Filimonas lacunae: one gene and its partner. The protein of the gene in region 2 interacts with the protein of the main gene of each other region in a pairwise test. Links are inferred from orthologs where the notes say so. Each region holds a gene or a part of one and is shown on either strand. Other genes may lie near its edges. The genes, in order: FLA_RS27975 and lpdA.

Region 1 (12,465 bases), 6.4 Mb from region 2 along the record:
TCCTGATTGAAATGCTGAACGCTGCCAACAGCGATGAAGTAAAAATTGAATTATCTACTTCTACCAAAGCCGGTATCATCAAACCTACCGAACAGGCTGAAAACGAAGAATTACTGATGCTGGTGATGCCACTGATGTTAAACAGCTAAGAATACAACTTTTTGATAAGAAGAAACTCCCGCCGCAAACGGGAGTTTTTTTGTAAATTGGTATAGCTGTAAAAAGCTTGCCATGGAAACAATAGCCCAATATTTCTCACACATACCTTCTGCCCATCGTGCGCTAATTCTGGCAGGTGGTATCACCCTTTTCTGGTTAATAGAATCAGCCATTCCGCTGGTATCATTTACTTATAACAAATGGCGGCATGCAGGTATCAACTTCTTTTTCACGTTTACCACTATCATTATCAATTTTGGTTTTGCCTTGCTAATTGTATTAAGCAGTGACTGGTGTGTAAATCATCATTTTGGCCTGGTGCAATGGCTCAACTCTCCCTTATGGTTAACATTACTGATTGGTTTGCCGGTGCTGGACCTGGTAGGTGCTTACCTCGTGCATTTTATCGAACACAAAATAAAGTGGATGTGGAAATTTCACATGGTACACCACTCTGATATATATGTAGACACCACCACGGCTAACCGCCACCACCCCGGTGAAAGCGTTTTCAGAGCCGTGTTTACTATTATAGCCGTTTTTGTTAGCGGCGCTCCTATCTGGTTGGTGATGTTATATCAATCCTTATCAGTAGTGCTTTCCCAGTTTAACCACGCTAACATTAAGCTTCCTCGTTGGGCAGATCGTCTTATAAAACTGGTAATTGTTACACCTGGCATGCACCGGGTACATCATCATTATGTGCGGCCCGAAACCGACAGTAACTATGGAAACATCTTTTCATTCTGGGATAGACTTTTCGGCACCTATTCCAATGCCGATACTAACAAACTGCAATACGGTCTGGACGTACTAACCGGCAGGGAAGATGGCAATCTGAAAGAGCAGTTATTACTGCCCTTTGATAAAAAGGTGAAAACGGATTACTGACGTTACGCTTAGAACAAATTAACCTGGACTATCCGGCGGTAATGAATGTATCTACGCCTGCAATGGCTTTTTGTAAACGTTCATCGTAATTACCACTGATATCCACCCAAGGTGTGGATTGATTAATCATGATATCCTTGTAAATCTGGTATAGTTCACGACGTGGTTGTTCGTCCGGGTATTCGCGTAATTCATCTTTTACCCAGGGCAGATCAATATTACACAGCAGATACAGATCGTATTTACGCGATACAATTTCATCCAGTATCCACTGATGGCAACGGTTGAATACATATTCACACCAAACCTTCATCACATACATATCCGTATCAATAAAAAGAAAAGGATTTTGCTTTTGCGCAACAGAAACTGCGTGTTGGTTTTCCAGCACTATTTGCCCCTGAGCAATGGTAAGCAGGTTGTCGAAAGTATAATTACTGCCATGAGTTAACAGATATTCACGTGCATACTCGGCACACCACTCAGTTTGGTAATGTTTTGCCAACTGCTCGCATAAGGTACTTTTGCCCGTTGACTCCGGGCCTATCACCACTACTTTCTTCATGCCATCAAATTTTCCTGTTTCCATTTTCTATACCATACTATCCAACCTGAAATAGCCAGCGCCAGAAAAATAATAAACTGAACACTCGTAAATACATATCCCTTGATAAAATACAAGGGAATGGAAACGATATTAGTAATAATCCACCAGATCCAGTTCTCCATTTTCTTTTTATTCATCAGGAACATGCCTGTATAAGCCGAAGCAGAAGCCAATGCATCCTCCAGAGGAACCGTGCTGGTAGTAAATTTTCGTAACAGTAACCAGAGAGCAAGCCACATGCCGCCAAAAAACAACAGTGTTTGTTGCCAGTCCCGACCATTTGATGTGGTGATGTGTAAAACCTTTTCGCCTGTATCTGTGCGGCGCGACCACATATACCAACCGGCCAGGTTCATGATAACATAGTAGATATTTAAGCCAGCTTCCGCAAACAGACCGCCGGCAAAACTGATGTATACATAAATAGCCGTGCTGATAACACCAAAAGGATACACGAGTATATTAGCCGAACGGGAAAAATACACACTGGCAATACCGGTGAGTACAGCCATAAACTCAGGCCAGGTAGTAGCCCGAAGCCCATCCATAAACTGGTGAAACAGTAATTCCATTATTTATCAAAGATAAAGGCGAAGATGGCCACTGATTTGCAGTGGCTTTTAGTATTATATTTACAATAGTACAAATCAATTGTTATGCCCCTTACCAGTCCGCAGCCTTTTTATATGAAACTCAGCCATACATTGATCAGCATTGTATTGATTGGTTTTATCATGTACGTGGGTCATAGCATATTAGTACCACTGGCTTTTGCTTCTTTGTTCAGTATTATATTAATGACGCCTTGTGATTTTCTGGAAAAGCGTAAAGTACCACGTACCGTAGCTGCCGCGTTATCTGTGCTGCTGTTCATTATCATCATTGGCATAATACTCTATTTCATTTTTTCACAACTGGTAAGCTTTCAAAACGATTTACCCAAACTGGGTGTGCAATTGCAGGGGGCATTAGTAAATCTCGAAAACAGTATCCAGGAACGCTTTCACATCAGCGGCGCTAAAATGCGTGAGTTTTTAAACTCAGCCAGCTCGCAAACATTGTCACACACTTCTACAGTAGTAGGCACCACTGTTTCCACTTTATCCAGCGCCGTTATTTACATGGTGCTGATTCCTATTTATACCTTTTTATTGTTATTGTATAGGGGCATTATCACCCGCTTTTTCATACGCAGTTTCCAGGAAGAACACAGCCCTGCGGTAAGAAATATTATGGGCAAAACCCGCCATGTGATTAAAAGCTACATTGCTGGTCTTATCATTGAAATGATCATTGTAGCCATTATGAACTGCACCGGCTTTTTTATACTGGGTGTAAAATATGCGTTGATGTTGGGTGTAATAGCTGCTTTATTAAACCTGATACCGTATGTAGGTATTTTTACTGCCTGCATATTAAGTCTGCTGATTACGTTTACCACCAATTCACCCGCTACGGTGCTAGGTGTGGCTATAGTGTTGGTAATTGTTCATATTATAGACAGCAATATTCTATTACCGCGTGTGGTAGGTTCTAAAGTGAAAATAAATGCGCTGGTTACAATAGTTGGCGTGTTGGTAGGTAGCGCCATATGGGGAATTGCCGGTATGTTCTTAGCGATACCGATCATGGCTATTTTGAAAGTAATATTCGATGGAATAGAATCCACACAGGCCTGGGGAATTTTATTAGGCGATGAAACCAGTAATACAACCCAGGTAATCATTGTAGAAACCGAGCCTACTACAGAAGTTTCACCGCCGGCAGTAACAACTGCTGAGAAAAAGGCGTAGCAGAAAAGCTTATTCAGCTTCTGCTACTACTTCTTTTACTTCAGGAATCATACGCTTCATCATACCTTCGATACCCGCTTTCAGGGTGATCATAGATGAAGGACATCCGCTACAGCTTCCCTGTAACATCAGGTTTACTATTCCTTCGTTATAACTTTTAAACTGGATAGCACCGCCGTCCATTTCAACTGCCGGTTTCACATAGTTATCCAGTAATTCTTTAATTCTTTTTACAACATCGTCATCATCAGCTTCCACGGTGTTGCTGGCTTCCTGTTTGATTTTGGATACTTCCTCTTCATTGATTACAGCACCGCCATTTTCCAGGTAGTCTTTCAAAAACTGCTTGATGGTAGGGATTACATCCTGCCAGTCTTCTGTATCGTTGGTTTTTGTCAGCGTAACAAAGTTGCTGGCAATAAATACGCTCCTGATAAAAGGAAAGCTGAACAATTCTTTAGCCAGGGGTGAAGGACCAGCCAGGCTTTCATCTGCAAAATCAATACTCTTACCGGGATACAATAATTTGTTGGCTACAAATTTCATTGTTTCCGGATTGGGTGTCATTTCCGTATATATGCTAATAACGGGATTTCCTGTTTTAATCATAACGCTGCTTTTACCTTGTCAACAAAGGTACAAAGTTTAAGGTTTAAGGCTCTATTCCGTAACAGTAATCTGTTAGAGTAAACATAAAACCCTAAACCTCAGATATTTAGGACAAAATGGTGATCAAACCTTTGATTACCGCACCCAGTTTTACCGCTTCAAAAACACGAATTTCACTGCTATTGTGTTGTAAAACAGAAGCTTCATGGCTGGTTACACACATTTCGCAACCGTTAACAGAAGAAACCACCAGGCTTAACAGCTCAAAAAATTCTTTACCCAGTACAGGACTCATCATAATGCTCATTTTGATGCCTGCAGGCTGGTTGTTGTAAAAATCTTTGTGCATAAAGTGCCTGAAACGATAAAACACGTTGTTGGTGTTCATCAGCGAAGTGCAGGCAATTACCTCTGCAATCTCTGCTTCGGTAGCACCAGCAGCGATAGCCAGTTGAGTGAAAGACTGTTTCAGTAAATCAAAACGTTCGTTTACTGCTATAGACAGTGCCAGTAATAACGCTTCTTTCCTGTTCAGGTTTTGAGAATTATTTAAAACGTTGCTTACGTTTATTTTCAGGTCTTTGATATACTTCGCTTCTACCTGCAATAATGCCTGGGCATTGGCAGAAGGAGTGTATTCAGAAATACCTACTTCATTCAGCAGGTTGATAAAAGTTTCGTTCTGTATTAAAACCTCGCTCATGGTAATTTGTTTTATTTACAAATACGGCAGGAATATTCCTGCCGCATCGTATTGTGTCTCATCAATAAATTAAAATCCCTTCTCTTAGTTCAAAGCCAGGGCTGTAGTTAATGTTTCTTCGCCTTTGCTCCAGTTACAAGGACACAGTTCGTCTGTTTGCAGAGCATCCAGTACACGAATAACTTCCTGTACACTACGACCTACGCTCAGATCATATACACTTACCCAACGTACAATACCTTGAGGGTCGATGATGAAAGTTGCGCGGTAAGCAATTTTTTCCGCATCATCTAAAATACCCAGTTCTTCAGCCAGGCTCTTAGAAGTATCAGCCAGCATAGGGAATTTCAGGTCGCGCAGATCAGCGTGATCTCTTCTCCATGCAGCGTGTACAAACTCAGAATCGGTAGAAGCACCAATCAGTACAGTATCACGGTCGGTGAATTCGCTGTGCTTTTTGTTGAATTCAGCAATTTCAGTAGGACATACGAAAGTGAAATCTTTAGGCCACCAGAACATTACTGTCCATTTACCATCTTTAGCACCAACTTGCTCAGTGATTTCTGTAAACTCTTTTCCTTTCTCGATAGATACAACCGCTTTCTTAGTAAAAGCTGGAAACTGATTGCCAATGGATAATACTTTGTTACTCATAACTGATGATGTTTTATAACGTTACTATAATTAATTCCGATTTTCCCAACTTGTATATGGCAAGTATTACCTGTAACAGGCATGCAATTACAGGTGCAAAAGTGCACCTGTAATCACTACTTATCAAATCGATATTATTGATGCCCTAATAGATTTTATTGATGAAAAAGGAAATGTTATTTCACTATTCAACAATACGCAGCTTGGCATAATTGAGCATGATCTTCTTTTCCCCGTTTTGCTTGAATACAACGGTAGCTATGGGGTTGTGGGCCGAACCTTCCATTTTGGTAACCTGGCCAAAGCCAAATTTCTGATGTTCTACCTGCTGGCCTGCCTGTAAATTGCTGGTATCGCTGGGTACAAAATCACCGGAAGGTGTATGAGAAACCACAGGCGCCTGTTTAGGCGGTGGCATATAAGAAGGTTTGTTGGTACCTGCTGCCGGTGCCTGTGTTTTTTTCGCAGGAGGAGGACCATAACGTCTTTCAGCCTGTGCAGCTTCTCCACCAAATCCACGCTGGGTGCGTTCAAACGCTGTACCCATATTACTAAAGCCACCCTGATTGCGGGCTCCGCCACCAGCATAGCTTCTATCAATGTAATCTTCCGGCATTTCGTCCAGAAAACGGCTGGGCTCATTTTGCACCAGGTTACCAAAACGGTAGCGACTGTTGGCAAAGCTTAACCACAACTTTGTTTTAGCACGGGTAACCGCTACATAAAACAAACGCCGTTCTTCTTCCAGTTCTTCGCGCGTGTTAATGCTCATACCGCTGGGGAAAATAGACTCTTCCACACCACCTACAAATACCACCGGAAACTCCAGGCCTTTTGCACCGTGAATGGTCATCATTTTTACCACATCGCTATCTTCCTTATCGTTGTCCGCATCTGTTAACAGGGTAATCTGCTGCAGGTAAGCGCCCAATGATTTATCGTTCACTTCGCCATCTTCACTATCCGGGCTTTCCGTCCATTCTTTAATGGAGTTCATTAATTCCTGTACGTTTTCGTAACGCGCCAGCCCTTCCACACTTTTATCTGCAAACAGTTCTTTTACCAGACCTGTGTGCTTACCTACCTGCACAGCAACATCAGAAGCATTTTTATCGGTAAGCATTGTTTGGAAATACCTGATCATGGTAACGAAGTTGGTAATACTTTCCAACGTACTCGCTTTAAAACCATAGGCACCGGCAGCAGAAAAAACTTCCCACAGGGTAATGTTTTGTTCGTTAGCCACAATCACTGCGCGCTCAATGGTAGTTTTACCAATACCGCGTACAGGATAGTTGATAATACGTTTCAGCGCTTCTTCGTCACGTGTGTTAGCAATAACCCGCAGGTAAGCGATAAAGTCTTTTACTTCTTTACGCTGATAGAAACTTAAACCTCCGAAAATTTTATAGGCAATACCCATACGGCGCAGGCTTTCTTCAAAAGCACGGCTTTGTGAGTTAGTACGGTATAAAATAGCGAAGTCTTTATTGGTATAATGGTTTCTGAGTTTTTGCTCTTTAATGGTATCTGCTACAAACTTGCCTTCTTCGTTATCCGTCATGGTACGAACAAGTTTGATTTTTTCCCCACCTGCATTATCTGTCCACAAATCCTTTGCAATCTGGCCGGTGTTATTCTTAATAACATGGTTGGCCACATGCAGGATACTTTTGGTACTACGATAGTTTTGCTCCAGCTTCACCACTTTTACATCCTCATAGTCTTTCTGAAACTGGAGAATGTTTTCAATAGTAGCACCACGGAAACTATAGATACTTTGCGCATCATCACCCACCACACAAATATTTTCATTGGCGGCAGCCAGCAGCTTGGTAATTTCGTACTGTACCGGGTTAGTATCCTGATACTCATCAATCATGATATACTTAAACTTATGCTGGTACTTATGTAGCACCGGCGGAAAGTTTTTCAGTAATTCATGCATTTTCAACAATAGGTCATCAAAATCCATCGCGCCGTTTTTGAAACAACGGGCAGCGTAAGATTGGTAAATCTGACCAATGGCCGGGCGGTTGGCACGTGTATCTTCTTCCTGCGCAGCTCTGTTGTTAAGGTAATCGGCAGGACCGATCAATGCGTTTTTCAAAGCAGAGATCCTGCTGTTTACTATGTTGGGCTTATAATGTTTATCATCCAGGTTTAATTCATTCACCACAGTTTTAATTACACTGCGGGCATCATCTGAATCATAAATGGTGAAGCTGTTAGGGTAACCCAGTTGGTGCGCCTCGGCACGTAATATGCGGGCAAACACACTGTGGAACGTTCCCACATATAAATTGCGGGCTTCGTTACTTCCCAGCATTTTACCAATACGTTCTTTCATTTCATGCGCAGCCTTATTGGTAAAAGTCAGCGCCAGAATATTAAAGGCATCAATACCATTGGCCATTAAATAGGCAATACGGGTAGTTAGCACTTTGGTTTTACCGCTTCCCGCACCAGCCACAATCATTAACGGACCGTTAATATGTGTAGCAGCGGCAAGCTGCTGTTCATTCAATCCCTTCACTAAATGTTGCATCCTGCGAAGGTAAGAAAGCCGGGGCGATGTTTTGAAAGGTGTGGATATACTTCCAATTTTAAGTAAGTTCGTTATCCAATATCACTGAGAAAACAACTACACCTGTTATGGATAACACAAAAAGCGCTTCCCGCATCCTGATAATCATTGCGTTTATCACGGTGTACCTGGTTTGGGGCTCTACTTATTTCTTTATCAGCATGGGTGTTGAACATATACCTCCCTATACCATGGCTGGTATGCGCTTTTTAATAGCCGGAACTTTATTACTTAGTTTTTGTGGTATCAAAAAATTGCCACGGGCTAACGCACAACAGATTAAGACAGCTGGCATCAGCGGCATTTTTTTATTATTTATATCTAATGGCAGCGTGGGTTTGATTGAAAAAACATTACCCAGCTCATTGGTAGCTATCTTTTTATCAGCCACCCCCATTTCTTTTGTGCTGTTAGACAAACCTATGTGGAAAACTAATTTCCACAGTAAGCCTACTTTAATCGGTTTACTGGTAGGATTGGTTGGCGTGGTGCTGTTATTCACAGAACGCTTAGGTAATATCTCACTCAGTGGCAGCAAGCTGGAAATCATTTGCATGGCAGGTTTGGTTTTTACCTCACTTAGCTGGGCAGGTGGATCGTTGTATTCCAAGTATTATTCTACCGGACATATTATGGTAACCACTGCCTGGCAAATGCTGATTGCAGGAGTGGTGTGTGTAACATTTGGTGCCTGCATTGGCGAAATAAAGCATTTTCATCCGATGGAAGTGCCCATGAAGTCGTGGCTGGCCCTGGCTTATCTGGTAGTGTTTGGTTCACTGGCCGGGTATAGTGCTTATGTATGGTTGCTACAGGTTTGCACAGCTACGCAGGTAAGTACACATGCTTATGTAAATCCGGTGGTGGCAGTAATACTAGGTGTATTCTTTGCCAACGAAACCATGTCCACATTACAGTTCGTGGGTCTGGTCGTTATTCTTGTGAGCTTGTTGTTGATAAACCTTGCTAAATATCGCAAAGCAAAAACCGAGGAATAAACACCTTCTTTGTATCACCGGTTTACGTTGGCAGATAAATTGTACTGATTTACCTGTTAACCTATTAAGCCGGTACCATGCAAACAGGAAAAATACATATAGGTATATCAGGATGGAGCTATCAGGACTGGAAAGGATTGTTTTATCCGCAGAAACTAAAAAGCACCGACTGGCTTACCTTCTACGCCAACACATTTTCCACAACAGAGATCAACGCCAGCTTTTATCATCTGCCTTTGAAGAAAACGGTGGAAAACTGGGTGCATAAAGTACCAGACGACTTTCTGTTTTGCCCCAAGATGAGCCAGTATGTTACGCACATTCAGAAATTAAAAAATACAGAAGAATCACTGGAAAGATTTTTCCAGGTATTTGAGCCCATGCATCCAAAGATGGGACCTGTATTAATACAACTACCACCCTCCCTTGTTTTCGATTATGAAGTAGCAGAACACTTTTACAAACTGCTTTCTACAAAATACTCCATGTACTCTTTTGCTATGGAAGTGAGACATTCAACCTGGATGCAGGAAGAGAGTATTACGCTGATGGCTAAATACAACATCGCTTTTGTGATTTCACAATCCGGCCACGGCTTCCCATACGCTGAACATGTTACTGCTGATAACATATATATCCGGTTTCACGGGCCGCATGCTTTGTACAAAAGCAACTATACAGAAGAGATGCTACTACATTTCAGCACATTCATTAAAAAAGAGGTTAGCAACGGCCATACTATCTGGGCATATTTTAATAACTGCTATTATGGTAACGCTATTAATAATGCCTTGCAACTTATCCACATGACCAGTGAATAAAGTTTACGCTTTCTTTATAGGTTGATCTTCAAGATGACGTACCCATTTTGATAGAACGGTTTCATTGTACATCAACATCAGAATACCTCCTTTAATCACAAAGTGATTCGTGCGCAGTAAATTATCAATGAAGGGCTTCTCATTATAACCAATGCAAGCCATCCTTGTAGATACAATCCTGCTATCAAATTGCAGTGTATCATCTTTTCTGATAAAAGTGCCGCTCATTCTGTTACAACCGGTGCTACCAGTAAAACGGCCATCCGATGCGTGGAAAGTAATTTCCGGTATACGCCCGGTACTGGTATCAGAAGCCAGTTCAGGTTGCAAATACCATTTACCTTCCAGCGATCCACCCACATTTACATAAGCTACTTGCTTAGCTGAGGTTGTATCCGAATAACGGGAGGTTTGCGAACTTTTTGAATGGCAGGCAATAGCTACAGCTATACAAATGAAAAAAAGGCCGGTAAAAAAGTGTTGATTACGTTTCATACAAGCTGTTTTGCTTTAAAACCTTCAATTATAATGCCGGTATACCGTTATTTTACGATGTTACATCACGAAAAAGCCGGGTCACCCTTTGGATGAACCGGCTTTTAAACATGATCTATTTATATTAACGTGCCGGAGCAGGTACTGGCTGACCACCACCTTGTTGTGGATTTTCCAATAATTTAAAGAACTGATCCAGCTGTGGTAAAATCACAATTCTTGTACGCCTGTTAGCAGCTTTACCTTCTGCAGTGTTGTTATCGGCAACAGGCACATATTCACTTCTACCAGCTGCAGTCATACGTGCTGGTGGAATATTATATTGATCCTGTAATACGCGTACCACAGATGTAGCACGTTTCACGCTCAAATCCCAGTTGTCCTGCAATATACCGCGGGCAAACTTCACATTGTCTGTATGGCCTTCTACCATAAATTCAATGTTAGGCTGGTTGTTCAATACTGTGGCTACTTTACCTAACACCTCTTTAGCACGGTCGGTAATATCGTAGCTTCCGCTTTTGAAAAGGAGTTTATCAGAAATATCAATATATACTACCCCTTTATCCACCTTAATGTTGATATCCTTATCATCCAGGTTACCAATAGCACCTTTCAAATTCATTACCAGTGCCATGTTCAAAGAATCCTTTTTAGCAATAGCGCTTTGCAGGTCTTTGATATAGGCATCTTTCATACCGATGTTTTCCAGCGATTTCTTAATGCTTTCTGCTTGTGAGCCGGATATCACAGAAAGGTCTTTTAACTGGTTCAACACCTGGTTGTTGTTTTGTTTTAAAAAGTCAACCTGTTCGGTGGCATTGTTCAGTCTGTATTCGTAGGCTGTTTTTCTTCTATTATAGGCGTCAGCAGAATCTTTAGCATTTTGTTCACAGGTTCTTAATTTTCCTTGTAACTCAAGATAGGCTCCGTTGAGCTGTGTGTAGCGAGACTCGGCTTCTCTTAATTTCTTAGGACTAACACAGGCAAATAGCAGTGTAGAAGACACCGCAGCCATTACCAAAACTTGTTTTTTCATAATGTCTTAGATTTTAGGTTAACTAGCTAATCCGAAAACCGCGCCAAAAATTTCTGATACGGTTACATTCTAATACTGATTGCTTAATTTTAAGATATGTTTGAAAGTCAACTTGTTCTCATTATTTCGCTACTGTTTGGTACTTCTATGTTGTCGTTGCTGAGCGAAAAGTTGCGTATCTCGTATCCTATTATCTTAGTAATTGCAGGTTTAGGCATTAGTCTTATTCCGGCAATGCCCCGTATTAACTTAAGTCCTGATATAGTTTTTATCATTTTTTTACCACCCTTGTTATATTCTGCCGCCTGGCACACCTCATGGAAAGACTTTTGGAACAACCGATGGCCTATTAGTATGCTGGCGTTAGGGCTGGTAATTTTTACTGCCACGGGTGTCGCTTTTGTATCCAATGCCATCATACCTGATTTTTCACTGGCTTTTGGTTTTTTATTAGGTGGCATTATCTCGCCCCCTGATGCAGTGGCTGCTACTTCTGTGCTGCAAGGCATTCGTATACCAAAAAGAATTGTTACCATACTGGAAGGAGAGAGCCTGGTGAACGATGCATCGAGTTTGATTGTGTTCCGTTTTGCACTGGCTACGGTTTTCACCGGCACTTTTACATTATGGAAAGCAGAAACAGATTTTCTGCTGGTTTCCGGTGGTGGTATTTTAGTGGGCCTGGCAATAGCTCACATTGTATATGCGGTTCATCGCTTTTTACCCACCACACCCAGTGTAGACACCGCCATATCTTTAATATCACCTTACCTGATGTATTTAATTGCAGAACATTTTGAAACATCGGGTGTACTATCTGTGGTAAGTGGTGGATTGTTTCTTTCTTTCCGTTCACAGGACATATATAGTTACAATTCCCGTTTACAGGTACAAAGTGTTTGGGATACGTTGGTGTTTTTATTAAACGGTGTGGTATTTATATTAATTGGATTACAATTGCCAGATATAGTAAAGGGTATAGGCAGTTATTATTTACCGGAAGTGATTGGCTACTCCGTTATCATCAGCCTGGTTACCATCTTCATTCGCATTTTGTGGGTTTTCCCCGGAGCTTACATTCCGCGCCTGTTGAGCAAAAAAATTCGTCA
Region 2 (12,334 bases):
CAAATGCCACCAGCAGTAACAGTGAAAATATAGCACTGAAAGAGGTTTCGGGCATGTGTTGCTGCTGCAATAGCCATAAGAATGCCAGCCAGCTGCTGATAACAAACAGTAAGAAGTACCAGGTTACGGGCACATACATGACTGCCTGTTTACAAGCACGGATTGTATTGGATAAACGCCTGTTCATGATTGATTGACAAGTTAAGGCAAAGAAGCATTTCTTGTTTTATTTTTAACTCAAACTTTACTTTAATGTGTAACAAACTCGTTTCTTTGCCTTCCGATGAGTCAAACGATCATGTATACACAATGCCCCGGCTGTAGCCATACTAATATATCCCCTGTTCTGGATGCGCAGGACCATACTGTTAGCCACGAAACATTTTCCATTTGGGAATGCGGAAACTGTACCCTTCGCTTTACACAAAACGTGCCTGAACCGGCGGCTATTGGCAGGTATTATCAATCAGATGCTTATGTATCGCATTCCGATACTAAAAAAGGACTGATTAACCGCCTGTATCATATCGTAAGAAACATTACCCTTCAGCAAAAGCATAAAATGATAACGGCTGTAAGTGGTAAAAAAACGGGTAGTTTGCTGGACGTAGGGGCGGGCACCGGTGCATTTGCGGCGGTAATGCAACAAAATGGCTGGAAAGTAACAGGGCTGGAACCCGACGAAACCGCCCGCGCCAATGCACAACAAAACCACGGGTTAACATTACAAACGCTGGAAAGCCTGCATACTTTGCCTGCTGCCAGTTATGATGTTATTACCATGTGGCATGTGCTGGAACATGTACACGATTTGCATGGATATTTAAACCGTTATCAGTCTGTTCTTCAACAAAGCGGTACATTGGTTATAGCAGTGCCTAACTATACCAGTTTTGATGCGCAGCATTATGGCGCCAGCTGGGCCGCCTACGATGTGCCACGCCACCTGTATCATTTTTCACCTGCTTCTATGCGTTCCCTGCTGGCACAGCATGGGTTTGAGGTGGTAGCCTTAAAGCCTATGAAATTTGATAGCTTTTATGTGAGCATGTTAAGTGAGCAATATCTCACCGGTAAATCCAACCTGTTTGCAGCCTTTATCAATGGATGGAAGAGCAATAAAAAAGCTGCTTCTTCTCCCGAAAAAAGCAGCTCTGTTATTTACATCGCTAAAAAGCGCTAGTTCAATTTAATTTCAAACAGTGCCGGCCATTGTTTGCCGGTTACGTAAAACGTGTTGGTGGCAGCGTTAAAAGCAATGCCATTCAGCACGTCCTGGTCAGGATCGGGTATGCTGCCCTGATCGTATGTTTTACCACTTTTCTGAAAAATATCCTGTAAGTCTAACATCGCTTCCACCTTACCGGTTTCCGGGTTAATTTTCAAAATGTAGTTAGTCAGGTATTTATTGGCGTACACGAAACCGTTTACCAGTTCCAGCTCGTTCAGGTTTTCTACCGGGCCGTAGTTATTGGTTACACCTACTGTTTTTATAATTTTGAAAGTGGCCGGGTCTACAAAATACAAATTGCTGCTACCTGTGCTAATAATCAGGCTTTTACCATCGGTGGTAATGCCCCAGCCTTCATAATCCCAGGTAAATTCTTCTATCTTTTTAAAAGTAGCCAGGTCGTACACATGCACCTTATGGTTTTGCCAGGTAAGCTGGTATATCTTATTGTTTAGTATGGTAATGCCTTCGCCAAACTCGTTTTTAGCAATCAGTTCCTGTTGTTCTGCCTTACCCGATTCCAGGTTTAGCTTCGCCAACCTGCTAAATCCTTCCCGTCCGGTGCCTTCATACAGTGCATTGTTGTGCCAGATAAGTCCCTGGGTGTAAGAAGAGGTGTCGTGCGGAAAAACCTTTACTACCGTATAGCCCATTGCAGCAGGAGCCGGGTTGCTGGTGTTAGTGGTGTTTTCGTTGTCGCTTGCCCCTTTTTCAGTTTCGTTACCACAGGAAAATACTAATACACTTAAGCCTATCCAGGCGTATTTTTTTATCATAATAATCTAAATATGACCAGGTTAATACTAAAAATCAAATGTAAAACAATGTGTGTATTAAATGCCTGTATGTTCATTGGCGGGTGAATTTTGTCATTTTGTTGGCATAAAAGGTTATTTAGTCCATAACTGGCTGGCCGATTATAGTGCCCGGTGGGTCACATTTAACTTGTTATGTTGTGGCAGGATGCTATTTTTGACTACCTTATAACTCCGATATGAAAAGATTTTTCGTGTTATTTTCAGTTGCCCTGGTTTCTTATGGTACTTCTCAGGCGCAGTTAAGCAAATTTTTAAAGAAGGATACTTCTTCTACCAGCAAATCTTCTGGCCTTAGCAGCCTTCTTAAATCAGTAACCGGCAGTGGCAGTTCTGATTCTTTAAGCTCTAGCACTATTGCCAGCGGTTTAAAAGAAGCGTTGAGTCAGGGTGTACAAAAAGGTACTACCAAATTATCCTCTGTGGATGGTTTCTTTAAAGATGCAGCAGTGAAAATTCTGTTACCTGCAGAAGCGCAGAATGTAGAAAAGAAATTACGCAGTGTTGGTTTAGGTTATATGGTAGATAGCGCTATCCTTACTATGAACCGCGCAGCAGAAGATGCTTCTAAAAGTGCAGCACCTATTTTCGTAAATGCTATTAAAGAGATGAGCATTACCGATGCCGTAGGTATTTTAAAAGGTTCTGACACTGCAGCTACCACTTATTTAAAGGTAAAAACCACTTCTCCTTTAGCAGCCGCTTTTAAGCCGGTGATTGAAACTTCATTGTCTAAAGTAGGGGCTACCAAACATTGGAATACGTTGATCACTGCTTACAACAAAATACCATTGGTGTCTAAAATCAATCCTGATTTAAGCGCCTATGTTACTGAAAAAGCATTAACAGGTGTGTTTTACCAGGTAGGGCAGGAAGAAAAGGCCATTCGTAAAGATCCTGTTGCCCGTACCACTGATCTGTTGAAAACAGTATTTGGAAGCAGCAAATAAACCTTTCACTGCACGTAACTTTGCTTCATGGAAAAAAAGCCGGAGCATGTGTTAAGTCGTGGGCAGATTGTGTTAATGGCTGCCTGCACGGGATTAATTGTAGCTAACATTTATTATTGTCAGCCATTAATTCTACCTATCAGTAAAGAGTTTGGAGTTGCGAAAGAAAAAGCAGGTAATATTACCGTGCTTACACAAATAGGATACGCCCTGGGTTTGCTTTTTCTGGTACCGTTGGGCGATATGCTGGAAAGAAAGAAACAGATACTGTTCACTACTTTAACAGCAGTCCTTTCTTTAATACTGGCCGCCAAGTCTACATCACTGCTGATGTTGGAAATAGCCAGTTTTTTAATAGGTTTTACTTCTGTTATTCCTCAGTTAATATTACCATTAGCCGCCCACCTTGCAGCGCCCGAAAAGCGAGGCAAGGTGGTAGGTTCTATTATGAGCGGCCTGTTAGTTGGCATTCTGCTGTCGCGTACCCTTAGTGGTTGGGTTGGTGTATGGATGGGCTGGCGCAGCATGTTCTGGATAGCAGCCGGCATTACCGCCAGCCTGTTGTTGCTGATGCGCGTGTTGTTACCACATAGTAAGCCTCACTACACCGGTTCCTATAGCTCATTAATGCAATCCCTGTTAACATTGGTAAAAGAACAACCGCTGCTGCGTGAAGCTTCTGCTATCAATGCATTGGCTTTTGGTGCTTTTAGCATGTTCTGGACAGCGATGGTGTTGCATTTGAGTAGTGAGCCTTTTAATTATAACAGTGATACCATCGGTATGTTTGGCCTGGCGGCCGCTGCCGGTGCGTTAATAGCACCGCTGATAGGCGGTTCGGCCGATAAGCGTAACCCACGCGTGCCTATCGGGTACGGTATAATGGTAATCGCCTGCTCTTACCTGTTGTTCCTGATTTTTCCGCATACATTGGCCGTGTTAATAGTGGGTATTGTTATACTGGATTTGGGTATACAGGCTATTCACGTATCTAATCAAAGCCGCATTTACGCTTTATTGCCGCAGGCGCGTAACCGCTTGAACACTGTGTTTATGACAGTGAGCTTTATAGGCACTTCCTTAGGTTCGGCAGTGGGATTGATCGTGTGGTCGGCAGCTGGTTGGACGGGTGTATGTCTGGCAGGCATAGTTTTAATGGTACTGGCCTTTATCATTTATGCAATCACTTATAAAAAAGCATTAGATCCCATTTTATAAAACCTTCAGCTTACAATATGAGAAATGTATTTTACCTGCTGTCAGCCATGGCGCTGACAGCAGCAGCAACCGTAAATGCCCAGGAAGTATTGCATCCCGCCGCCCCGGCAGCGGCCCATGTTTCGGCCGAACGTTTACAACGTATCGACAAAACCATTCAGCAGTACATTGACAGCAACTGGTTGAAAGGTGCTATAGCACTTATTGCCCGTGATGGCAATATTGTATATAACAAGGCATTCGGAACCGGTGGGGCAGAAGGGAACGCTACTATGCAAAAAGATAATATCTTTCGCATCGCTTCCCAAACCAAAGCCATTACCAGTGTGGCGGTAATGATGCTGTTTGAAGAAGGAAAGCTGCTGTTAGACGATCCCATTTCTAAATACATTCCTTCTTTTGCCAAACCACAGGTGCTGGATCAGTTTAACGAAGCCGATAGTTCTTATACTACCACACCCGCCAAGCGGGAAATCACTATCCGCGATCTGTTAACGCATACTTCTGGTATTGGTTATGCGGGCATTGGTGCTAAAAAAACAAAAGCTATTTATGCCAAGGCGAGTATTCCATCAGGTATAGGCAGTGATACATTTCATTTAGCTACTGCTATTACCCGTTTAGGAACTTTACCATTAGAGCATAACCCGGGAGAAAAATTCACTTATGGCTTAAACACCGATGTGTTAGGTTACCTGGTAGAGGTAGTGTCGGGTATGAGTTTAGACCAGTTTTTTAAAACACGCATCTTTGAGCCACTGGGCATGAAGGATACTTATTTTTACCTGCCACAGGAAAAACAAAATCGCCTGGTAGCACTATACACAATAGATAAAGACACGAAAAAACTGGTTCCTTACCAAGAAAAACCGGGCATCGCTTTTTCTGTAGACTATGCTAAAAGAAAAGGTACTTATTATTCTGGTGGTGCAGGCCTGGTATCTACCGTACAAGACTATGCTATCTTTTTGCAGGCGTTGCTGAACGGAGGCATTTATAATGGAAAACGCATCTTATCGCCCCGTACCGTAGAACTCATGATTATGAATCAGGTAGGTGATATTCAGGTAGGGCTTAACAAGTTTGGTTTGGGGTTCGAAATCACCACCGAAAAAGGAATGGCTAAGCTGGGCGCTTCTACGGGTACTTTTTCCTGGGGAGGCTACTTTGGCACCATTTACTGGGCCGATCCGCAAAAGCACCTGGTAGGATTACTGTTTATTAACCAATCGCCGTTAACTCATGGCGAGATACAGGATAAGTTTAAAGCACTGGTATATCAAAGCCTGGATTAGTTCCTAATCACAGGCTTTGATGGTCGTTTTTAGTATACCAGATGACGGGACGTATCCACACGTTGTTCGTTATGGTATTCAATCATCATCTCTTCACTGCCGATAATCAATGCAGATCGCTGGTGAAGAGATGTTGCTTTTATGTCCAGTATTCTTTTGCTGCCGTTACTGGCTTTGCCGCCTGCCCGCTCTACAATAAATGCCATAGGCATACATTCATATAATAAACGCAGCTTGCCATTAGGTGCTTTGCTGGTGGTGGGGTACAAGAATATGCCACCTTTCAGCATGTTACGGTGTATGTCGGCAACCAGGCTGCCAGTGTAACGTAACGAATAAGGGCCGCCATTATTTTTATGCCTGTTCTGACAATTCTCAATAAACTGTTGCACTTGTCCGCTGAACGATCCAAAATTGCCATAGTTCACCGAGTAGATAGTACCCGAAGCCGGCTGGCTAATGTTGGGATGACTGAGGGTGAACTCGCCAATAGAAGGATCAAGGGTAAAGCCATTTACTCCTCTGCGGGTTGCATATACCATCATGGTGCTGGAACCGTAAATGATGTAGCCCGCTGCTACTATAGCTTTGCCATCCTGTAAAAAATCTTCTTCTGTGCAAGGTGTGCCCAATGGCGTTACCCGGCGCATGATGCAGAAGATGCTGCCTATGGAAATGTTTACGTCAATATTGCTGCTGCCATCCAACGGATCAAACAGTACCACATACTTAGCCTTATTGCTCATGGGATCGTCAAAAGGCATAATATCATCTGTTTCTTCACTGGCTATACCTGCACAGTTAATGCCGCCACGTAGCACATTAATCAGTTGGGCATTGGCAAATTCATCCAGTTTTTGTACTTCTTCGCCCTGTATATTGGTGGTGCCGGTGCTGCCAATGATATGATGCACCAGTCCGGCTTTGTTTACTTCTACATTAATGCGTTTAGCGGCAAGGCTAATATCGCGCAGCAGGCCGGATAGCTGTCCGGTAGCTTTCGGAAAGTTTCTTAATTCCTGAATAGTAAACTCTTCCAGCGTCATGATGTGTGTTTGCATAGTATGATGGACTTCTGTTTTGCTGAAACTACAGGCATGCTTTTACCGGTAAGGATAAGGGGCGTACCTGTCCTTTTCATTTTTGGTGAATAAATGAGTTGTTGAATTTTTCGGTTACTACCGATTGATATAGCAATATTAGGATGCAGTTTTTACACTGGTGTGGCGTAAGATTTTTGAAATTTTCACAATGGCAACGATTTAGTATAAAAATTGTCTAAAAATATAGGGGTAACGTTAAATTAATATTATCAATGTGCGCTATGAGGTATGGAAAAATGAAAAATGGTTTTCTAAAGGCTGCGGTACTGTTGAATTTTGGCACGGAACATATTGGAGGAAGGGGGAAGGAGGTAAAAGTAAAAATGCCGGTAGCTTTTCAGCCCCGGCATTTTACTTTATTGCGAACAGTAATTCTAGATGTCAATTGCTTCGCCGTAAGCTACAGCAACCGCTTCTTTCACCGCTTCACTCATAGTTGGGTGGGGGTGAATAGCGTTCAGAATTTCGTGGCCGGTAGTTTCCAGTTTACGTGCTACTGATACTTCCGCAATCATTTCTGTTACGTTGGTACCGATCATGTGCGCGCCCAGGAATTCACCATATTTAGCGTCGAAAATTACTTTTACAAAACCATCAGTGGCACCGGCAGCAGTAGCTTTACCGGAAGCGATAAATGGAAACTTACCTACTTTCACTTCGTAACCAGCTTCTTTCGCAGCTTTCTCTGTATAACCAACGCTGGCTATTTCAGGAGTGCAATAAGTACAACCAGGAACGTTGTTATAGTCGATAGCCTCAGGCTGGTGAGCATATTTCTTTTCAATGAAACCGATAGCTTCTGCAGCATTGATACCTTCTTTGGTAGCAACATGTGCCAGGGCCTGACCAGGAACGCAATCACCAATAGCATAAATGCCTGGTACGTTGGTTTGGTAGTTTTTGTCAACGGTAATACGGCCTTTGTCGGTTTTGATGCCTAACTCTTCCAGTCCGATACCTTCAATGTTAGCAGCGATACCTACAGCGCTTAACACCACGTCAGCTTCCAGAACCACGGTGCTGCCGTCTTGTTTTTTAACAGTCGCTTTTACGCCTTTGCCAGCAATGTCCACTTTCTCTACAGAAGAGTTGGTCATTACTTCAATGCCTAATTTCTTGTATTGTTTTTCCAGTTCTTTAGAAATGTCTTCATCTTCAACAGGCACAATGCGTGGTAAAAACTCAACAATGGTAACTTTAGTACCCAGGCTATTATAAATGTAAGCAAACTCAACGCCTATGGCGCCGCTACCTACCACAATCATGCTTTTTGGTTGCTCAGGCAATACCATTGCTTCGCGGTAGCCGATCACTTTCTTACCATCGATAGGTAAGTTAGGCAGCTGACGGGCGCGGGCGCCGGTAGCAACAACAATGTATTTACCTTCTACCACGCTTTTAGAACCATCGGCAGCAGTTACTTCTATCTGGCCTTTTGCTTTCAGTTTACCGAAGCCCATGATTACATCAATCTTGTTCTTCTTCATCAGAAACTGAACGCCTTTATTCATTTTGTCGGCAACGCCACGGCTACGCTTGATAACGGCGCCAAAATCGGCTTGCACACCTGTTGCATTAATACCATAGGCAGTGCTGTGTTTCATATATTCATACACCTGCGTGCTCTTCAGCAGCGCTTTTGTAGGAATACAACCCCAGTTAAGGCATATACCACCTAACACTTCTTTTTCAATGATAGCTACTTTAAATCCAAGCTGTGAGGCACGGATAGCGGCGGGATAACCTCCGGGACCACTGCCCAAAACAATTACATCGTATGCCATGGCACTAAATGATTTTATTGATAAGATGAGCGAAATTACGTGCAACCAATCAAATTAAAAAACAGAGTTACGTGTGCTAACAGCTGTTGTTAATAGAGGTGTGGAAATTGAATATTATCCAAATTTAAGGGGGGTGCCTGCATAAAAGGTAAATTGTACTACCTTAGACCGCTGTAACAGTTTGGCGTTCTTGCTGTTACTAATGCGTATATTATGGATAACGTTTTACAACAATACAAAAACCTGGTAGCCATCAGGTTCCAATTGTATAACAGTCTTTTCACCTCCCTTCCCTTTCACCGTATCGAAAAAACGGGAGTGCTGTTATCGCTGTTCCTGATACATTGCGAAGAAGGCTACAGAAAGCAACAGAGCCCTAATGACATCATTACCTCTTTTATGGAGCAGTACACCCCGTATCGGAAAGAACAGGAGTTACTGGATCTGTTGTTTAGATTTATACAATATGCCGAAAGGCAGGTTGTGCTGTTTGATGCCCTGGAAGATGCAGCTTTCTGCAACACCCATGACATGAACGGTCCCGGCAGTTTAAAACACCTGCAGTCGGAAGTGATACAAAAAGGCAAGCAGGGAGCGCTGGCCGAAAAGATGAAGCGTTTTTCCATTCGCATGGTGTTAACTGCGCATCCTACCCAGTTTTATCCTGGCGAGGTATTGGGCATTATCAGCGATCTGGCAAAAGCCTTATCTAATGCCGATAGCGCTACGGTAAACGAATACCTGCAACAATTGGGCAAAACGCCTTTCCTCAAAAGAGAAAAACCGAAACCATACGATGAGGCGGTAAGCCTGTTATGGTATCTCGAAAACATATTCTACCCCGCTTCCGGCAAAATACTCAGTGAAATAAAATCGCAGTTCCCGGATGCGGTGGATGCCAACAACCCGTTAATTCACCTGGGCTTCTGGCCTGGTGGCGACAGGGATGGTAACCCTTTCGTAACCTCCGATACTACGGTAAAGGTGGCCGAATCGCTGCGTCGCAGCATTATGAAGTGCTACTATCTGGAGCTGCGTAAGCTGCGTCGCCGTCTTACCTTTAAAGGTATCAGTGATGCGTTGCTGAACCTCGAAAACCAGTTGTATACCAACCTGTTTGTGAAAGAATATCCTTGCGATGTTTGTGGCAACCAGCTGTTGAAAACATTACTGGAAATAAGGGAAACGCTTATTACCCAGCACAATGGTCTGTTCCTGTACAAACTGGAAAACCTTATTAGTAAGGTGCAGGTGTTTGGTTTGCACTTTGCTTCACTGGACGTGCGTCAGGACAGCGGTGTTCATGGTAAGCTGATTGAAGACATCCTGGCTCATACAAAACTGTTGCCAGCCAACTACCAGCAGCTAGATGAGGACGGCAAAATTGCCGCGCTGATGAACGTAAAAGAGCTGGAAGATATTGCTGTGCTGGATGACGAATTAAGTCGCGACTGTGTTGAAACAGTACGTGCGATAAAGGGCATTCAACAGGTGAACGGCGAAAAAGGTTGTCACCGCTATATCATCAGTCATACTACCAGCGCTGTAAACATCATGGAGGTGTACGGTTTGTTTATGCTGAGTGGCTGGGATAAAAAAGCACTGACCATTGATATCGTTCCATTGTTCGAAACTGTGGAAGATTTACAAAATGCAGGTGCTGCTATGCAGAAGCTGTATGCTATCAAAGAGTATCGTGCACACCTGGAAGCCCGTGGCAACACCCAAACCATCATGTTAGGCTTCTCTGATGGCACTAAGGATGGCGGTTACCTGATGGCTAACTGGAGCATTTATAAAGCGAAAGAAGAATTAACCCGCATATCCCGTGAATATGATATCGATGTTGTGTTCTTTGATGGCAGGGGAGGTCCACCAGCCCGTGGGGGGGGGAAAACGCATAAGTTCTACGCTTCTATGGGCCAGAATATCGCCAACAACGAAATTCAATTAACCATACAAGGGCAAACCATCAGCTCTAATTTCGGCACTATCGACTCTGCCCAGTTTAACATTGAGCAGTTAATCAATGCCGGTATTTCCAATGAGTTGTTTGCACCACGCAGAGATACACTTTCTGCCGAAGAAGATGCACTGTTAAACCAACTGGCTGTAGATAGCTTTGATTCTTATGTGAAGCTGAAAAATCATCCTTACTTCCTGGAATATCTGGGCCATGCCAGTCCGTTACGTTTCTATTCACAAACCAACATAGGTAGTCGTCCTGCTAAAAGAGGTTCCAGCAACCAGTTAAGCTTAAACGATCTCAGGGCCATTCCTTATGTAGGTTCCTGGAGCCAGTTAAAGCAAAACGTTACCGGTTACTATGGGGTAGGCCAGGCGTTAAAGAAAATGGATGAAGCCGGCAGGTGGAACGAGGTTAGCAGCCTGTATAAAAGCAGTCTGTTGTTTAAAACCTTAATGGACAACTGCGAAATGTCTATGAAAAAGACATTTTTCCCGCTCACCGCTTTCTTATCAGAGCATCCGAAGTACGGCGAAATCTGGAATCTGATCTATGCTGAATACGAATTAACCAAAAAGTACGTGTTGCGTTTATCCGGTAATGCAGATCTGATGGGTGATTACCCGGTTGATCAGTTGTCTATCCAAATGCGTGAGCGTATTGTGTTGCCGCTGTTAACCATTCAGCAGTTTGGTATCACCAAAGTGCGCGAACTGGAAGAGCAGTTAATTGATTCTCCGGTGAAAAGTAACTATGAGAAAATGGTAATGCGTTGCTCATTTGGCATCATCAACGCAGGTCGCAACTCGGTATAATTTTACTTTAATACACCAACATAGAAAAAGCCCGGCTAGCCGGGCTTTTTCGTTTTGTATGGCTGATAGCGGAATTAAAAGTGATAAGTGGCTGCCAGTATAAAGCTGCCTGTTGACTTGCTGGTACCGCCGGAAGCTTTCTGGAATATGGTTTCATTATTGGTAGCATCAAAGCGAAACTCAGGTATAATGGTAAGGTTGTCTACTTTAAAATTGGCAGAAATAGTAGGCACAATAGCGTGGTTTACGCCAATGATGTTGTCTTTATCTCCTATATATTCAAATCTGCCGGTAAGGCCAAACCAATCTTTAGGATCAACGTTCAGGTATAAAGCCGAACCCCACCATTTGCCGCTGGTATAGTCATCAGCAGTGGTTGGTCTTGTGCTTACCGATTGCAGGGTGCCATTGTAGCCTATACTAAATTTAGAAGTTGCCGCATATGTGACTACTACATCTCCTTGTATTACTTTCTTAAAGTCGTTTTGTTTGCCACCTACAAAGTTTACATACAGTTTCAGCTTATCATCCTTGCTGCCTGTAGAAAACTGAGCCAAAACGCTTTTAGGTAAAGTGCTGCCGTCTCTTACATCGGTAGGGTTGGCAATACCTAACATCAAGGCGCTTTTGCCACCCAGGCTAATGTCGGCTTTCAATCCTGTGTGAGAAAAGGGCCCATAAGAGAACATGTAACTCATGCTATAGTTTCTGTTCAGGTAGGGATCCAGTACTTCGTAGCCCACATGGGTGGCCCAGCTACCAAAAGTAAACTTCACCGCATCCGAAGGAGCGTAGGTTACATATAATTGTTTAATGGCTAAACGGGTGTTTGCATCATTGTAAGCAAATTCTTCTGCTCTTCTGCCAAAGCCCAGGTCGGCCACTACGCCGGCTTTGCCTTTGGTGTACTCTGCTTTTAAACTGGCCATTCCTAACTCAAATGAGTTATGAGAATGGGTAAAGCTGGTAGGGCTATTGTAATAAGGTGCGTTGGATGTAGTAGGGTCAAATACAGGAGGTTTAGAGGTGTTGTATCTGTAATAAACGTCGGCGTTTCCCGATAGCGTAAAAGTGCCTGTCTTAGTGGTGTCTTGCGCGTCTACGCATACGGCTGCGCATGCTGCAACGCCTGTTGCAAATAATTTTTGTAACATTGT

What was found.
Region 1: the proteins of lpdA (region 2) and FLA_RS27975 interact in binary tests that used the Escherichia coli proteins (3 or more experiments, as listed by UniProt). The link is inferred for Filimonas lacunae from one-to-one orthologs.

What each region holds. Positions count from the first base shown.
Region 1 is NZ_AP017422.1:7,079,992-7,092,456, reverse strand. What follows is about bases 5,283-8,309. They hold FLA_RS27975 (ATP-dependent helicase), read right to left. Parts: upstream 7,965-8,309; coding sequence 5,601-7,964; downstream 5,283-5,600. Other genes in these bases: FLA_RS27970 (EamA family transporter), read left to right, coding at 8,072-8,309; FLA_RS27980 (peroxiredoxin), read right to left, coding at 5,283-5,416. Outside these bases: dnaN (DNA polymerase III subunit beta), read left to right, coding at 1-149; FLA_RS28010 (sterol desaturase family protein), read left to right, coding at 232-1,050; FLA_RS28005 (AAA family ATPase), read right to left, coding at 1,079-1,615; nicotinamide riboside transporter PnuC, read right to left, coding at 1,612-2,229; FLA_RS27995 (AI-2E family transporter), read left to right, coding at 2,314-3,450; FLA_RS27990 (NifU family protein), read right to left, coding at 3,460-4,059; FLA_RS27985 (carboxymuconolactone decarboxylase family protein), read right to left, coding at 4,166-4,762; more of FLA_RS27980, read right to left, coding at 4,847-5,282; more of FLA_RS27970, read left to right, coding at 8,310-9,001; FLA_RS27965 (DUF72 domain-containing protein), read left to right, coding at 9,079-9,822; FLA_RS27960 (META domain-containing protein), read right to left, coding at 9,826-10,317; FLA_RS27955 (OmpA/MotB family protein), read right to left, coding at 10,442-11,356; FLA_RS27950 (Na+/H+ antiporter), read left to right, coding at 11,453-12,465. UniProt on the Escherichia coli protein: A helicase with DNA-dependent ATPase activity. Unwinds DNA duplexes with 3'-5' polarity. Translocates on single-stranded DNA with 3'-5' polarity. Initiates unwinding more efficiently from a nicked substrate than double-stranded DNA.
Region 2 is NZ_AP017422.1:721,564-733,897, forward strand. What follows is about bases 6,192-9,087. They hold lpdA (dihydrolipoyl dehydrogenase), read right to left. Parts: upstream 8,397-9,087; coding sequence 6,987-8,396; downstream 6,192-6,986. Other genes in these bases: fbp (class 1 fructose-bisphosphatase), read right to left, coding at 6,192-6,570; FLA_RS03015 (phosphoenolpyruvate carboxylase), read left to right, coding at 8,610-9,087. Also shown: FLA_RS02975 (DUF58 domain-containing protein), read right to left, coding at 1-139; FLA_RS02980 (class I SAM-dependent methyltransferase), read left to right, coding at 299-1,183; FLA_RS02985 (glutaminyl-peptide cyclotransferase), read right to left, coding at 1,180-2,007; FLA_RS02990 (DUF4197 domain-containing protein), read left to right, coding at 2,226-2,996; FLA_RS02995 (MFS transporter), read left to right, coding at 3,024-4,214; FLA_RS03000 (serine hydrolase domain-containing protein), read left to right, coding at 4,232-5,509; more of fbp, read right to left, coding at 5,539-6,191; more of FLA_RS03015, read left to right, coding at 9,088-11,177; FLA_RS03020 (outer membrane beta-barrel protein), read right to left, coding at 11,252-12,331. UniProt on the Escherichia coli protein: Lipoamide dehydrogenase is a component of the glycine cleavage system as well as of the alpha-ketoacid dehydrogenase complexes.